2 linked regions of the Thalassoroseus pseudoceratinae genome follow. The protein of the gene in region 1 binds, or shares a complex with, the protein of each later gene. Links are inferred from orthologs where the notes say so. Each region holds a gene or a part of one and is shown on either strand. Other genes may lie near its edges.

The links. Proteins that work in one complex are often made in the same cells at the same time.
Region 2: the proteins of carA (region 1) and carB are in contact, whole or in part, in a solved structure (PDB 1KEE), measured with the Escherichia coli proteins. The link is inferred for Thalassoroseus pseudoceratinae from one-to-one orthologs.

Annotation. Positions count from the first base shown.
Region 1 is NZ_JAALXT010000004.1:804,245-812,577, reverse strand. Bases 2,644-5,593 are described here. They hold carA (glutamine-hydrolyzing carbamoyl-phosphate synthase small subunit), read left to right. Parts: upstream 2,644-3,534; coding sequence 3,535-4,653; downstream 4,654-5,593. Other genes in these bases: G6R38_RS17520 (flavodoxin family protein), read left to right, coding at 5,326-5,593; ndk (nucleoside-diphosphate kinase), read left to right, coding at 4,774-5,235; G6R38_RS17535 (ArsR/SmtB family transcription factor), read left to right, coding at 2,966-3,361. Outside these bases: G6R38_RS17550 (branched-chain amino acid aminotransferase), read right to left, coding at 229-543; G6R38_RS17545 (branched-chain amino acid aminotransferase), read right to left, coding at 841-1,146; G6R38_RS17540 (hypothetical protein), read right to left, coding at 1,456-2,037; more of G6R38_RS17520, read left to right, coding at 5,594-6,042; G6R38_RS17515 (protoglobin family protein), read right to left, coding at 6,056-6,631; G6R38_RS17510 (RrF2 family transcriptional regulator), read left to right, coding at 6,731-7,207; acyl-CoA thioester hydrolase YciA, read left to right, coding at 7,492-7,923; G6R38_RS17500 (SOS response-associated peptidase), read right to left, coding at 8,081-8,333. UniProt on the Escherichia coli protein: Small subunit of the glutamine-dependent carbamoyl phosphate synthetase (CPSase).
Region 2 is NZ_JAALXT010000004.1:682,865-689,809, forward strand. The notes cover bases 338-4,192. They hold carB (carbamoyl-phosphate synthase large subunit), read right to left. Parts: upstream 3,892-4,192; coding sequence 538-3,891; downstream 338-537. Other genes in these bases: G6R38_RS17015 (DUF4112 domain-containing protein), read left to right, coding at 338-429; G6R38_RS17025 (YheT family hydrolase), read left to right, coding at 4,082-4,192. Outside these bases: more of G6R38_RS17015, read left to right, coding at 1-337; more of G6R38_RS17025, read left to right, coding at 4,193-5,065; G6R38_RS17030 (hydantoinase B/oxoprolinase family protein), read left to right, coding at 5,095-6,945. UniProt on the Escherichia coli protein: Large subunit of the glutamine-dependent carbamoyl phosphate synthetase (CPSase).

The sequences.
Region 1 (8,333 bases):
GAATATCTCGGGACCGGACCGGCTGCGGTTCGCACTCGTGTCGCGTTCAAGGCCGAGTATTTCTAGGGACACCTACCGCCAATCGCGACACGAAGACTCGACAAGTTTTAGTGTTGTATCCAACCTGGATTGACATGTTCGGATTGACATGTTCGCAATTTGCGATGAGCACGCCAACGAGCGTGCGGTGGAAGTTCTGGAACCCGTCAATACAGAGTGGTTGAACCACTAGTAGCTGTAGCCAAATTCTTTTTGCACGCCGCCGTCACAGCGAACATCGAATTCTGTGTCGCCGTCGTCTTTCTGATCGTAGAAGATGCTTCCCGACAGGTCGCCTTTGAATCCGGTGAAGCCGGTGAAGGAGTAGCTTTGGTTGACGCTGCCAATGGCACTGCCGACGTCTTCCATTTCTTCGTTCACTCCCGTTCCGACCTCGGCCAAGCCGACAACCAGTCCGAGCACGAGAATCGTACAAACGAGAATGAGTTCCGCTGACACGACGAATCCCGCCTCGTCAGCCCAAAGTGTGGTCAAAAGGTTCATGATGTGCCTCATCGTTGGTGACAGGAAATATGGAAATCGATATCGCAAATGGAAGATCGATCGGTTGCTCGATTCGACTCCTGCGATTCTCGTCAATGTCGTGACGTTGATGTCGTGACGTTGATGTCGTGACGTTGATGTCGTGACGTTGATGTCGTGACGTTGATGTCGTGACGTTGATGTCGAGCCGATGCCGCAGTCAACTGGCTTAATGCAGCTCTGTGAGTTGGCAGTGTGATGGACTCAGAATGACACGGCTTCAAAGCGGTCGCATCCGAATCCGAAGACAAATCGGTCTTAGTATTCAGCTTGTGGGATGCCGTTGCAGTTGACGTCGAACTGGGAATCACCTTCGTCGAAACCGTCGTAGAAGGCACTTCCGGTTCCGCAGCCTTTGGCGCCGTGGGGCAAGGCGTATTCGTAGCTTTGATTCAGGCAGCCGACGGCCGAACCGACGTCTTCCAGTTCCTCATTCACGCCGATGGCCATTTCCGAGAGGCCCACGATCAAACCGAGGACACAAATCGTGCAAACCAACACCAATTCGCTCGACACGACAAAACCGGCTTCGTCATTCAGCAAAGCCATGGAGAGATTTTTCATTGCGTTTTCTTTCGAATTGCCGATCCCGGAGGGGAGTCTTGAATCAGGAAATGCCAGCCGAAAAACGCTGACACCCCAAATGTAAGTCGCGAATGACGCCTTGGAGCAACACTGTTCAAAAAAAACAACAATCGACTCGGGTGATTTGATGTAAGTCGTTTTCTCGTAATTGTTTGCGGTGCCGGTTGTTTTTTGGGTACCCACAGGGTCTGCCCTCGGAAGCCCCCGAATTACGCAATCGGCAATGAAAAAACCGCCGACAATCCTGCCGGCGGTTTGAATTCTGGAAGTTGGTGGGAAGTGAAGAAATCACTTCTTATCATCGTCGTCATCGAAGTCGAAATCATCGAAGCCGTCGTCATCGTCGTCGAAGAGATCGCCTTCCATGGAATCGTCTAGCGTTTCAAATTCATCCTCAGCGACCACGCTGTCGCCACCGTCGAATTCTTCGTCCAATTCTGAGCGGTCGAAGCCCTCGTCTACAATACTGCTGCCGAACCCTTCGTCGCCGAAGTCGTCTTGATCGGGTTCGAACTCCTCTTCGACTACGCTGCTTCCGAACCCTTCATCGTCGTCGAACGTTTCGAGCGCGTCGTCGAGTTCATTCTGGTCGATGGCGGCTGTTTCCAGGGAATCTTCGTCTCGTCCACGACGGGACGGCTGAGCGCCACTCACAACTGTTTGCGTGGCCGGTGAGTGATTGAAGAACAACAAAATTCCAATCGGCATCAACGCGACACAGGCACCGGCCAGCAACGAGAGCACCACCACGATTTGCAGGAAGCCCGCGAGTTTGTCGAAACCGGGGTCTTGTAGAATAGCCATCACCAGTAAATACGCCAAAAATCCCGCCGGGATCGCAGCCACGAGGGATACGGCGGTAAAACTCATCTTATTCACGGCGAATACCCTTAGTGAGTCGATGCTTGAAAATCAAATTTTGCGGAAAGGAGTTCTGGATGCGAAGTCCAGTCCGGATGTTTGGGGGAGATACGCACTAATTTCCTGATGTGACATCTCCAACGGACCGGGAAAAGTTCTCGGTTCGTCTCTAATGATGGTACACCAACGAACCGGACATGTCGCAATTTGACTGCCAAAATTTCTGGTTTCGATGAAGACATTTTGCAACCGATCCCCCGAGGCCATCGTACGTTCGGGATCTTTCGGATCGGTCGGCCGACTTCGCACGAAACCCAAGCAAAGTTGGGCTTCTGGAGGTCGCCGGTGAACGGGGAACATCATGTAGGGAAGTAGAGGGCTTAACCGTCTTGGCAGGTTCCACTTAGGAACTTCGCTTCAAATTCTCATGAAAGTCGTTGACGATCGGTTGTATCGCCGTAATAATGCTCATCGATATGACCGTGCGGGATCGAGGGGACCAACCACCCCAACTTTCCGTGTTTTTGGTGTTTCTTCATCTCATCTTTCAACTGCCTATTGAAGCAATAATTGTCGTTCTTCGTGCGAGTAATTTTGGATGCTTCGCTCGAAATCGGCATGATTCATTTCTGGCTTCACTGTTCGGCAGGCATCGAGCTACAACAGACACTTGTGAACTGCGTCCCAATCCGGCGACGGGGATGGATGTCTCTCCAGTTACGGGGAGGGTGTAGCAAGTCGACCTGAACTGGCGAATTGAAATCGTTCCCATCAAAACGAAATGATCACGCTCAGCGAGGATCGTGCATCGATGAGGCCGAGTGAAACCCCATTCTACCTCTAACCCTGGAGAGTCACCTCTGGTGGCACCACAACCGAGTGTGTGACGCATCCACCCACACTGAGTCGCTCTTTTTAAGAAAGCGAAACCCTGCTCATGATGACAAACACTGTAGAATCGATCGAGGAAAAGTCCGCGCCCCGCTTCCCGGAACTGCCGGATCAACTCGAAAAAGATCTCGTTCAAATCTTCAAACTGCTCTCAGACGAAACGCGTCTGCGGATTTTGCTTTATCTCGCCCGTGAAGGCGAATTGCACGTCACCGCCCTTTGTGAACGGCTCGGCCAAAGCCAGCCTGCGGTCAGTCATCACTTGGCCCTGTTGCGAGTTGCGGGTTTGATCGAAGCCCGTCGTGATGGCAAGCATAACTTCTATTCGGTTCGTCAAAATCACTTCCATCGCGTTGTGACGGAACTGTTCGATACGCTCAGCGATCCTCACACCGATGAGTTCCGCTTCGACGATTTCGTCGTGAGCCAAGACCAAGCCTAGTCGGCATTTCGATCAAGTTGAAACGATTCACGGGATGGAGACCGTCTTTCGGGGCGGTCTCTTCCTTTGCGCACCGGCTTTGATCGTTACAATAACTGCGTTGTTCCTGAATCAATTGCTCCGAGTCACAATCGGCCGGGGCATTTTCCGCCTGCCTCAATTGAATCCCCGCTATGTCTCACCCCGCAAAACTGGCCCTTGCTGACGGTAGCGTGTTTACTGGAGTCGCGTTCGGAGCCGAAGGCGAAACGTACGGTGAATCCGTCTTCAACACCAGCATGACCGGCTACCAGGAAATTCTGACCGACCCGTCTTACTGCGGTCAAATCGTCACCATGACGTACCCGCAGATCGGCAACTACGGCGTGAACCAAGAAGATGTCGAGAGTTCCAAGCCGTCGTTGCGAGGGTTTGTCTGTCGGGAACTCTGTCGATTTCCAAGCAATTATCGTTCGGAGTTGTCGCTCGACGAATACTTGAAACAGCACAATGTCATCGGTGTCGAGGGGATCGACACCCGCGCATTGGTCCGGAAACTCCGTATTGCCGGTGTGATGACGGGAGTTCTCTCCACGACTGATCTCGATGATGAATCGCTTGTCAACAAAGCACGACAAAGTCCCGAGTTGGTCGGTCAGGATCTCGTTCAACAAGTGATGCCGGAACAAGCCTCCGAGTGGTCGGAAAGATTGAGCACGCTCGCGCGGTGCAGCGACGAGCCAGACGCTCCGAGCAGCCAATCACACGTGGTCGCGATTGATTACGGGATGAAATGGAATATCCCACGACATCTCCGCGACATGGGCTGCCGAGTGACCGTGGTGCCGGGCACGATGTCGGCGGACGATATTCTTGGCCTGAACCCCGATGGGATTTTTCTCTCCAACGGCCCCGGTGATCCTCGTCCGCTCGAATACGCAGTCGGCACCATTCGGGAGTTGCTCGGCCAGAAACCGATCTTCGGAATCTGTTTGGGGCATCAACTGCTGGGGTTAGCCTCCGGCGGATCGATTTTCAAATTGAAGTTCGGGCATCGCGGGGCAAATCAACCGGTGCTCAACAAGCAGACCGGGCGTGTCGAAATCACCAGCCAAAACCACGGTTTCGCGATTGACGCTGATTCGCTCCCCGATGATGTCGAAGTCACGCACGTCAATTTGAACGACAACACCGTCGCCGGTTTGCGGCACACGAATCATTCGGCTTTCAGTGTGCAGTACCACCCCGAAGCCAGTGCCGGTCCACACGACAGCCGCTACTTATTCAACGATTTTCAATCAATGCTGCAATAAGCATTGAAAAAGTCGAGATCCTGATAGCCGGCGGCTTGCACGATGAGCATTTTCTTTTCATAAGAGGCGAAAACATTCCCTGTGTATTTCGCCTCTTTTGGAAGGAAGTTCATCATGGCTTTGGAACGCACGCTGATTTTGATCAAACCCGATGCCGTCGAACGCCGATTGGCTGGTCGGATTCTGTCTCGGTTCGAGGAGCGTGGCCTGAAAATCGTCGGGCTCAAATTGTTGCAAGTCACGCCGGAACTCTCGAAGCAACACTACGCCGAACACGTTGAGAAGCCGTTCTATCCCGACTTGGAACAGTTCATTACCTCGGGCCCGGTTGTGGCGATTGTTGCCGAAGGCCCGGAAGCCATCAGTGTGGTGCGGACGATGATGGGCAAAACCAACGGTCGCGAATCTGCTCCCGGCACCATCCGTGGCGACTTCGGTATGTCTCGTCAGATGAACCTCGTTCACGGCAGCGACGGCCCCGAAGCCGCCGAGCGAGAAATCAGCATCTACTTCCAATCAAACGAACTCATCGACTACCCAACAAACCTCGATTCTCTGACCTGCGCGGATGACGAGAAGTAATCGTTGGTGTTTTGTGCGATTCAGCACTGATTAACAAAGCCCATGCCTCGAAGATTGCAGACGTTAATCTGATCTTGTTTCGGAGGAATCATGGCTGGATCGCCAGATTTGTCAGCGTTGTATATCAACACATCACTCAAGAAAAACGCGGACGAGAGTCATACCCGGTTGTTGATGAATGCCTCTGCGGGGATCCTGCGGAAGAATGGAGTTGCGGTTGAGCATCTTCATCTCGCTGCTCACGATGTCCCGCCGGGTATTTATCCCGACATGACACAGCATGGCTGGAACACCGATGAATGGCCGCAACTTTGGGAGCGAGTCAAAGCGGCAGACATTCTCATTGTCGGGACACCGCTTTGGCTTGGCGAGGAAAGTTCAATTTGCCGCATTCTCATCGAGCGACTCTACGCTATGTCCGGCGAATTGAATGCGAAAGGACAATCGATCTACTACAACAAGGTCGGCGGTTGCATCATCACCGGCAACGAAGATGGCATTAAGCATACCGCGATGAGCATTGGCTATGCCTTGAACCATCTTGGCTACACAATACCGCCCCAAGCCGATTGCGGTTGGATTGGCGAAGCCGGTCCCGGTCTGTCGTACGGAGACTTAAATGAGGACGGGACCCGAGTCGGTTTTGACAACGACTTTACTCAACGCAACACGACCATCATGACTTGGAACTGTCTGCACCTTGCCCGAATGTTGAAAGACGCCGGCGGTATCCCCAATGAAGGCAACGACCGCAACGCTTGGAAAGCCGGCGAACGCTTCGGCTTTGAAAATCCAACATTCAGTTAGAAGTCATCTGCGTCTACGTCGTTGCGTAGTGTCGCGTGATTAAATCATTCTGCACCCACAGCAATTTGCCGAAGGCGCGGACGGTACGGATTTCTGTGTCTCGGTCGAGGTTCAATCCGAAGATGGTCGCGTTGAAGGCGTCTGCCACGAAGCCCATCAATGCGTTCATTTGCACAAGCGGAATGTCGAGCTGATCACTGCCTGCTTTGGGAGTATGAATCTTGCCGACCATGTCGAGGTACGCAACCATTTTGTCGTTGTACGGGCGGGTGACCAAGGCTTCCAAGTACCTGCCGAGATGCTGCTTGCGGAAGCGAATCATCTCGTGATCGAGCGTGAGTGATTCCAAGCTTTCCGGCGTCTCGCCTTCGTATCCCGATTGCTTCGGGACGAAGTGTCGTTTGGTGGCGTCGTAGTTGAAGAGTTTCTCGTAAACGGCGTCCACCAAAGCCGGCACGAGCGGAGCGAGAAGCGGTGCCGACGCGTGAATGGCTTCGATGTCGTCCTTTCCAAGACCGATAAATTCCGTCAGGTAGGCGAATCGATAGGCGAGATCGGATTCCAGCTTGGCTTCGTCGATGGTTTGCATAGGACTGCTCGGTTTTGGTGGAACTGTTATACTGAATAACAAATCTTAAAGTGACTCTATTGCTTGATCGGATCGTACATCCTCTAATATTGGATGTCAATGTCCAGTTTTAACGAGGGAGTGAATTTGTTTTCACAAACTGTCGAATATGCGCTTCGTGCCGTTGTTTTTCTGGCGAGTGAAGCACCGGAGGCTTCCACGACCAATCAGATTGCGGAAGCGACGAGAATTCCGCCGGCGTATCTCTCGAAGGTGTTGCAGGCTTTGGGGCGGGGTGGGGTCGTTCGCTCGCAACGTGGTGTCGGTGGGGGGATGTCGCTTCACAAAACGCCGGAAGAACTAACGCTTCTCGAAGTCGTCAATGCCGTCGATCCCATCATTCGAATCCGAACGTGCCCACTCGAACTCTCCGCCCACGGCGCGAAACTTTGCCCGCTACACAAACGCCTCGATTCCGCATTGGAGAGCGTCGAGAAAGCGTTCGCCGAGACAACGCTCGCAGATATTCTGATGGAGCCATCCACCAGCATTCCGCTCTGTGATTTTCCCAGCGTGAGCGATCAGGAAGCCAAGTAAAAGAAATTTCAATCGCACGATGGATTGTGAGTTTGAAGCGATCTACCCCGACTTCGTCTGGTGCTCAAATCCAGTTTTCTCTCGTGTGAGTGTTTTTGGGTCGTGTCGGAACCGCTGCTTGACGGTATGGTCGTTGAAAGTGGGGCAGGAACGGGTTCGGGCGGCTCGGTCTTGGAAACAACGTCGCATGAACTATTGGTAAGACGTTTTAGCTGCCTTTCGATCGATGCCAAACTGACCTGAACTGTCCTCGGCAAGATATGCAACCTACAAGTGGAGTCGTCATGACCGATGAAACGGAAGAGTGCCTGAACCCTCATGGGGAACTGGTGTTGAGAACGCTTGCTATGCCCGCCGACACCAATGCCAATGGTGATATCTTCGGTGGCTGGATCATGTCGCAAATGGATATCGCGGGGGGCATTCTTTCCAAGGAAGCTGCGAACCATCCACGCATGGTGACCGTGGGAGTCGAGGCGATGCGGTTTCACAAACCGGTCAAAATTGGCGATGTGGTTTGTTGTTACGGTGCCGTTCAACGGGTTGGGAATACCTCAATCACAATTCATTTAGAAGTCTGGGTCAAGCCGGTCCTTCGGCAGGAAGAGTTTCGTTGCCCCCGGTTCATGGTCACCGAAGCTGACTTTACCTATGTCGCCATCGACGATGCAGGAAACAAAACACGCATCAAGAAAGTCGCTTCGACCACCGTGTGAATTGAGTCGGCGATTCGGATTTGCGTGTCCACAATTCCAGCAGCCAGCGTGCGGTGCTGGTCGACGTCAAGGCGTGGCAGGCGGCGACTCGAAGCGAGCAAACCATCCGGTGCACTGTTGGCTTCGTCGTTGAAAGTTCAACTTGTGATGGTCGGAGTCACGCTGGATTCAAACACTCCGGCCCTTCATTGCGAGCGTTGCTGACGTGTCGACTGACCGGTTCCGCCACCATTTCATCAGCAGGGTACGGCATCAGCAGGCCCCGGAGTTCGTCAGGTTCGTCGTCAGTGAGCCAGATCGTGTAGTCGTCTTCGTGAAGAATGACCGGCATGCGGTCGTGAATTTCCGCGGTCAACGAGTTCGGTTCCGTCGTGATGATTGTGCAAGATTCGGTTGGCCCATCCGGACTC
Region 2 (6,945 bases), 120 kb from region 1 along the record:
CTCGAAAGCCAAAAGCCAGTTCGCCGCGTGGAACCGCACGAGATTCAGAAAGACGCCCGCACCGCACCGCCGCTCTCAGACGAACAACGGATGGAGCGGTTGCGGAAAGTGACACGAACGATGGACGAAGCCTTCTCGCTGCCGGGCACGAACTTCCGTGTCGGTTGGGATTCCGTGATCGGCCTCGTTCCCGTCGTCGGCGACTTGGCAACCACGGTCGTCTCGGGATGGGTGATCCGGGAAGCTCGGCAAATGGGTATTTCCCGCTGGCAAGCCGTTCGGATGCTCGGCAACGTCGGCATCGACATGGTTGTCGGTCTTGTCCCCGGTCTGGGAGACGTGGCCGACGCCGCGTTCAAGGCCAATACGAAGAACATGAAGATTCTGGAAAAGCACGTCGAGAAGCAACAACGCAAAGCCGCGAAGTAGTGTGTTAGAACGCTCGACCTAAGAAAAAAGTCAGAACGCTGGGTTACCTGATCGTAACCCAGCGTTCTTTTTTGCAATCGCCGTTTTCAGCCAGTCGTGGGCGACCGATTAATCGGTGTTGCCGGCCCACTCTTGTAGGGATTTCACCTGTGGGATCGGATTCGCAGCGAGTGCTTCCAGGGCTTGGACGACAGCCAAACAACCGGGGAGCGTGGTGACACACGGAACGCCATAGGCGACGGCGGCGGAGCGAATTTGTCCTTCATCGGTGCGAGCACCTTTGCCGCTGGGCGTGTTAAAGATGAACTGCACTTCGCCGTTAGCCATCTTGTCGAGAATGTTCGGTCGCCCTTCTTGCACCTTGCGGACCGTCTCAATCTCCACACCGGCTTCGCGGATCGTCTGAGCGGTCCCCGATGTGCCGATAAGGTTGTAACCCAGTGCGTGCAACCGTTTGGCCGCGTCGACAACTCGGGACTTGTAGCGGTGAGCCATCGAGATGAATACCGTTCCTTCCATCGGCAACGATGACCCGGCAGCAACTTGGCTTTTCGCAAACGCGAGCGGGAAGGAATCGTGAATGCCCATCACTTCGCCGGTCGAACGCATCTCCGGTCCCAGGATGATGTCCACACCCGAGAACCGATTGAACGGGAACACGCTTTCTTTCACCGAGCAGTGCCCGGGGGTGATTTCTTCGATGATGCCTTGATCCGTCAGTGAAATTCCCGCCATGACTTTCGCGGCGATTCGAGCCAGCGAACGGTTGGTCGCCTTGGAAACAAACGGAGCCGTCCGGCTGGCACGCGGGTTGACTTCCAAGATGTAAACCGTGTAGTTCGTGCCCGCGGACCAAATTCCGCTGGCATCGGCAGGTGGTTCGTCTTCTTCCCCAATGTCGATTTTGACCGCGAACTGCAAATTCATCAGTCCACGCACATCGAGTTCTTTGGCCAGGGCGTAAGTCGCTTGCTTAATTTCGTCGATGACTTCGTCGGGCAGTGAGTGAGGCGGCAATGCACACGCGGAATCTCCTGAGTGGACACCGGCTTCCTCGATGTGCTCCATCACGCCGCCAACCAACGCGATTTCACCGTCGGCAATACAATCGACATCGACTTCAATCGCGTCTTCCAAGAACTTGTCGATCAGCACCGGTTTCTCCGGCGAAGCATCGACGGCTTCTCGCATGTATCGCACGAGTTGGCTTTGATCGTAGCAAATCTCCATGGCTCGTCCGCCGAGCACGTAACTCGGCCGCACCAAGACCGGATACCCGATTCGATCCGCAATGGCACGGGCGGCATCGGCGTTGGTCGCGGTGCCGTTCGGCGGTTGACGCAAATCCAGTTTCTGCAGGATCGCTTGGAAACGGTCGCGGTCTTCGGCGGCGTCGATCATGTCTGGACTTGTCCCGATGATCGGCACCCCCGCGGCTTCCAACCCCCGAGCCAAGTTCAGCGGTGTCTGCCCACCAAACTGGACGATTACACCATCCGGTTCGAGACGGTCGTAGATATTAAGGACGTCTTCAGTCGTGAGCGGTTCGAAGAACAGCATGTCGCTGGTGTCGTAGTCGGTCGAAACCGTTTCTGGGTTCGAGTTGACCATCACACTTTCGATGCCGAGTTCCTTCAACGCGAACGCCGCCTGACAGCAGCAGTAATCGAACTCGATCCCCTGCCCGATCCGGTTCGGTCCGCCACCGAGGATCATCACCCGTGTGTGCGGCGAGGAATGGTTCGCATGTTCCGGAATCGGCTCCCCCTTCGGTCCGCGTTCGGTGCCGGGTGTTTCGTCCTCGTCCTCGTAGGTGGAATAGTAATACGGTGTGTAGGCTTCAAATTCGGCCGCACAAGTATCGACCAGTTTGAACGTCGCCGCGATCCCCAGCTTCTTCCGGCGACGACGGACATCCATTTCGGTGGAATTCCACCAGAGCGCGAGTTGTTTGTCTGAGTACCCGGCGCGTTTGGCTCGACGAATCAGATCCGCGTCGATGTCTTCCAACCGCTCGAACTGACGAAGTTCATCTTCCAATTCGACCAATTCACGGATGTGATGCAAGAACCACGGGTCAATTCCGGTAAGTTCCTGAATGGTCTCGACGGTCATTCCGGCTTTAAATGCAAAGCGGAGGAAGAAGATGCGATCGGATTGCGGCACGGAAAGTTTCCGGCGGATTTCGTCTTCGGCCGGCTGATTTTCGCCGCCCCACAAGTCGGGTTTGCCCCCGCTGAGGCCGAACGCACCGATCTCCAACCCTCGCAACGCCTTCTGGAACGATTCCTTGAACGTCCGTCCGATCGCCATGGTTTCGCCAACGCTTTTCATCGAGATCGTCAGCGTGGGGTCGGCTTCGGGGAATTTTTCGAAAGTCCAACGAGGAATTTTCGTGACGACATAATCAATCGTCGGCTCGAAACAGGCGAGCGTTTCGCGAGTGATGTCGTTGCGGATTTCGTCCAAACGATAGCCGACCGCCAACTTCGCAGCGATTTTGGCAATTGGGAAACCGGTGGCTTTCGAGGCGAGTGCCGACGAACGGCTCACTCGCGGATTCATTTCGATGATCGTCATCCGCCCGGTTTTCGGATTGACGGCGAACTGCACGTTCGACCCGCCAGTTTCCACACCGATCTCCCGCATGCAGGCGATCGTCGCGTCCCGCATGCGTTGGTATTCTTTGTCAGTCAGCGTTTGAGCCGGGGCGACCGTGATGGAATCCCCCGTGTGCACGCCCATCGGATCGAGGTTTTCGATGGCACAAATGATGACGACGTTGTCGGCCACGTCACGCATCACTTCCATCTCGTACTCTTTCCAGCCGAGAATGGATTCCTCTAACAGCACTTCGCCGGCTGGCGAAAGTTTCAGCCCCTGCCGAACTTTCGACTCAAATTCCTCTTTGTTGTAAGCAACACCGCCGCCCGCGCCACCGAGCGTGTAGCTCGCACGGATGATCATCGGCAGACCGATCTCACGAAGTGCCTGCCGGGCTTCATCGAGGTTCCGCACGATCTGGCTGCGTGGTACATCCAAACCGATTTTGACCATCGCTTCCTTGAACGACTCGCGTTCTTCGGCCTTGGCGATGACTTCCTCTTTGGCACCGATCAGTTCCACGCCGAGTTGCTGCAGAATCCCACGGCGTGCGAGATCCATCGCCGTGTTCAAGCCGGTCTGGCCACCAAGTGTGGGCAAGAGCGCATCGGGTTTTTCTTTTTCGATCACCTTCTGGACGTATTGCCAGGTAATCGGCTCCACGTAGGTGCGGTCGGCCACCTCCGGGTCAGTCATGATGGTCGCCGGGTTGGAATTGACCAGCACAACTTCGTACCCTTCTTCCCGCAAGGATTTGCACGCTTGCGTTCCGGAGTAGTCGAATTCGCAGGCTTGGCCAATCACAATAGGGCCAGAACCGATGATCAGAATTTTTTGGATGTCGTCGCGTCGAGGCACGGGAGGATGGCGGGTTGGAGGATGAATTCAGGATGTGCGCATTCGCAGCGCAAAATTTCACCAACACTAGCAAGCTCCGCCGGAGATTCAAGTTTGAACGACCTGTTTGAAGCGAGTTGACACCGAATTCGCGAGTGAAACCGGAAGAGCCGATCCGAATACGCCAAATTTCAGGAGTATCCACAAAACCATGAGCCGATTCGACGCCCCGATGTTTCAACCCCATTGGTTGATTCGTGGCGGGCACGCCCAAACGATTGCCGGAACGTATCTGCGATCGGTCGACAAACTCGAAGAAACGATCGTCCATCGCGTATCGCTACCCGACGGCGATGTGCTCTTGCTTCACGAAAACCGTCCCTCGTCTTGGCAACCGGAAGACCGGGTCACACTGCTACTTCCGGGCCTAACGGGTTGTCACCAAAGCGGTTATCTACGACGAACAGCGTGCAAACTCAATACGCGTGGCGTGCGAACCTTTCGGTTTGATCCGCGTGGATGGGGAGCTGGCGAAGGCATGTCGGTCGGTTGGGCACACGGCGGTCGCACGGACGATCTGGCCGCCTGCATCGACTTCATCGTCAACCTTGCACCGCAATCGATGCTGTCGGTCGCGGGGTTTTCGCTGTCTGGGAATATCTTGTTGAAGTATCTCGCAACTTTCCCAAACCGGCCAAAACAACTTGAACGAGCTATCGCATCGTGCCCCGCGATTGACTTGGCTGCCTGTGCCGATCGCCTGGATCAACCGTTGATCAACCGCACGTACGGCCGACATTTTCTGCGTTCCCTGTCCGCCCATGTGCAAAAACGCGGCGAATGGCCAACGGAATTCGAAAAAACCGCTTGGCAGAACTGGACACTTCGTGATTTCGACGAACGCCTGACCGCTGCACGGGCCGGTTTCGCCAGTTCCGCCGACTACTACCGCGAGAGTAGTTCCAAACCCCACCTGCCGCAAATCGACGTTCCGACACTGATTATCGCCGCCGAAGACGACCCCGTGGTCCCGGGTGACTCGTTCGCAGACCTGAAGATCTCGCCCTGCACGAATCTGCATCTCACGAAATACGGCGGCCACCTCGGTTATATTGGGCGACGTGGAATTGACCCCGATCAGCGTTGGCTCGACTGGCGAATTGTCGATTGGCTCCTGCCCGACGCCTCTAAATAACTCCTAATTACCTACAAGCCATACACCGCATGAACACAACGAACCGCTGGGAATTCTGGATCGACGTCGGTGGCACATTCACCGACTGTATTGCCCGTTCCCCGAAAAACGAACTGCAAACGCTGAAAACACTGAGTTCCGGTGTCATCAAAGGGCAAATCGAATCCCTTTCCGATTCGACGACGTTCGTTGATCCCCTAAGCATCGTCGGACCAGCCGATTTTTGGCGGGGCTACGACGTTCGATTTCTAGATTCCGCCGGTCGCCCGACGCACACATCGCGTGTGAGCCAGTCCGAGGGACCCACGGGAACTCTCACGCTCGCAGACGAGTTGCCGGACGGTGTCGGTGTCGGCACGTCTTACGAACTGACATCCGGCGAACCGGCACCGATCGTGGCGATTCGTCGAATCCTCGGCGTGCGATTGGACGAACCGATCCCGCCCGTTTCGCTGAAACTCGGCACCACTCGCGGCACCAACGCCCTACTCGAACGTAAAGGAGCCCGTACAGCATTCATCACGACCCGTGGTTTTGCTGACGTGCTGCTCATTGGGAACCAGAACCGCCCGCGATTGTTTGACCTAGCGATTGAGAAACCATTTCCGTTGTTCGAAACGGTGGTCGAAATCGACGAACGACTCGCCGACGACGGCTCGGTTCTCTCCCCGTTAGACACCGCTGCCGCTCGGAACGAGTTACAACGATTGCACGCCGATGGTGTGGAATCCATCGCGATTTGCCTGCTACACGCCTTCGCGAACCCAGAACACGAACAGCAAGTCGCGGCGATCGCCCATGAGGTTGGTTTCGACGAAGTCAGTGTGTCCAGCCGATTAGCCCCGTTGATCAAGATCGTCTCACGGGGCGATACCACGGTGATGGATGCGTATCTCAATCCGATCCTCCGAGATTACGTCAGCACCATTCGGCACGCGCTCGGTGACTCGAAATCCGAGTCGCGGTTGCAACTCATGACCTCGGCCGGCGGATTGGTCGGTGGTGATCAATTCGTCGGCAAAGACAGCATTCTCTCAGGACCGGCCGGTGGTGTGATTGGATTTTCCCGCGTCGCGATGGCGGCGGGATTCCCGAAAGCGATCGGTTTCGACATGGGTGGAACCAGCACCGATGTCGCACGTTTTGACGGTTCACGTGGCGATCATCGCTACGAAATGGAATACGAGACCGAAAAAGCCGGTGTGCGGGTGGTGGCTCCGATGCTCGCCATCGAAACCGTCGCGGCGGGCGGCGGAAGTTTGTGCGGATTCGATGGTGTGAAACTCTTCGTCGGACCGGAAAGTGCCGGTGCGGTGCCCGGTCCGGCATGTTATGGACGCGGCGGACCGCTCACTGTGACGGACGTCAATTTGTATCTCGGTCGAATCCTCCCTGCTCGATTCCCCTTCCCACTCGATCGCGAGGCTGTCGAACAACGGTTGCAAACGCTCTGTGACCAAATCGCTGCTTCCCCGTTGGGAGCGGACTACACGCCGACGAAGCTCGCGGCTGGTTTCGTCGAAATCGCCAACGCAAACATGGTCCGGGCGATTCGGCGAATTTCCGTCGCCAAGGGTTACGATCCGAGTGAATATGCCCTCGTCACGTTCGGGGGTGCGGGGGCTCAGCATGCGTGTGAAATTGCCGACCAACTCGGTGTTCAACACATCCTCATTCACCCGTTCGCAGGTATTTTGAGTGCCTATGGAATCGGCTTGGCGGATGTCCGCCGATTCGCGGAACACTCGGTGTTGCAAGCGGGAACCGATGACGCGCTTCAAGAACTTTCCGCAACTTTCGAGGAGATGGAATCGCGTCTCAAAACGGAAATCGAAGCGGCTGGCGTTCCCACCGAGTACATCCAACCGCCGCGACGGTCG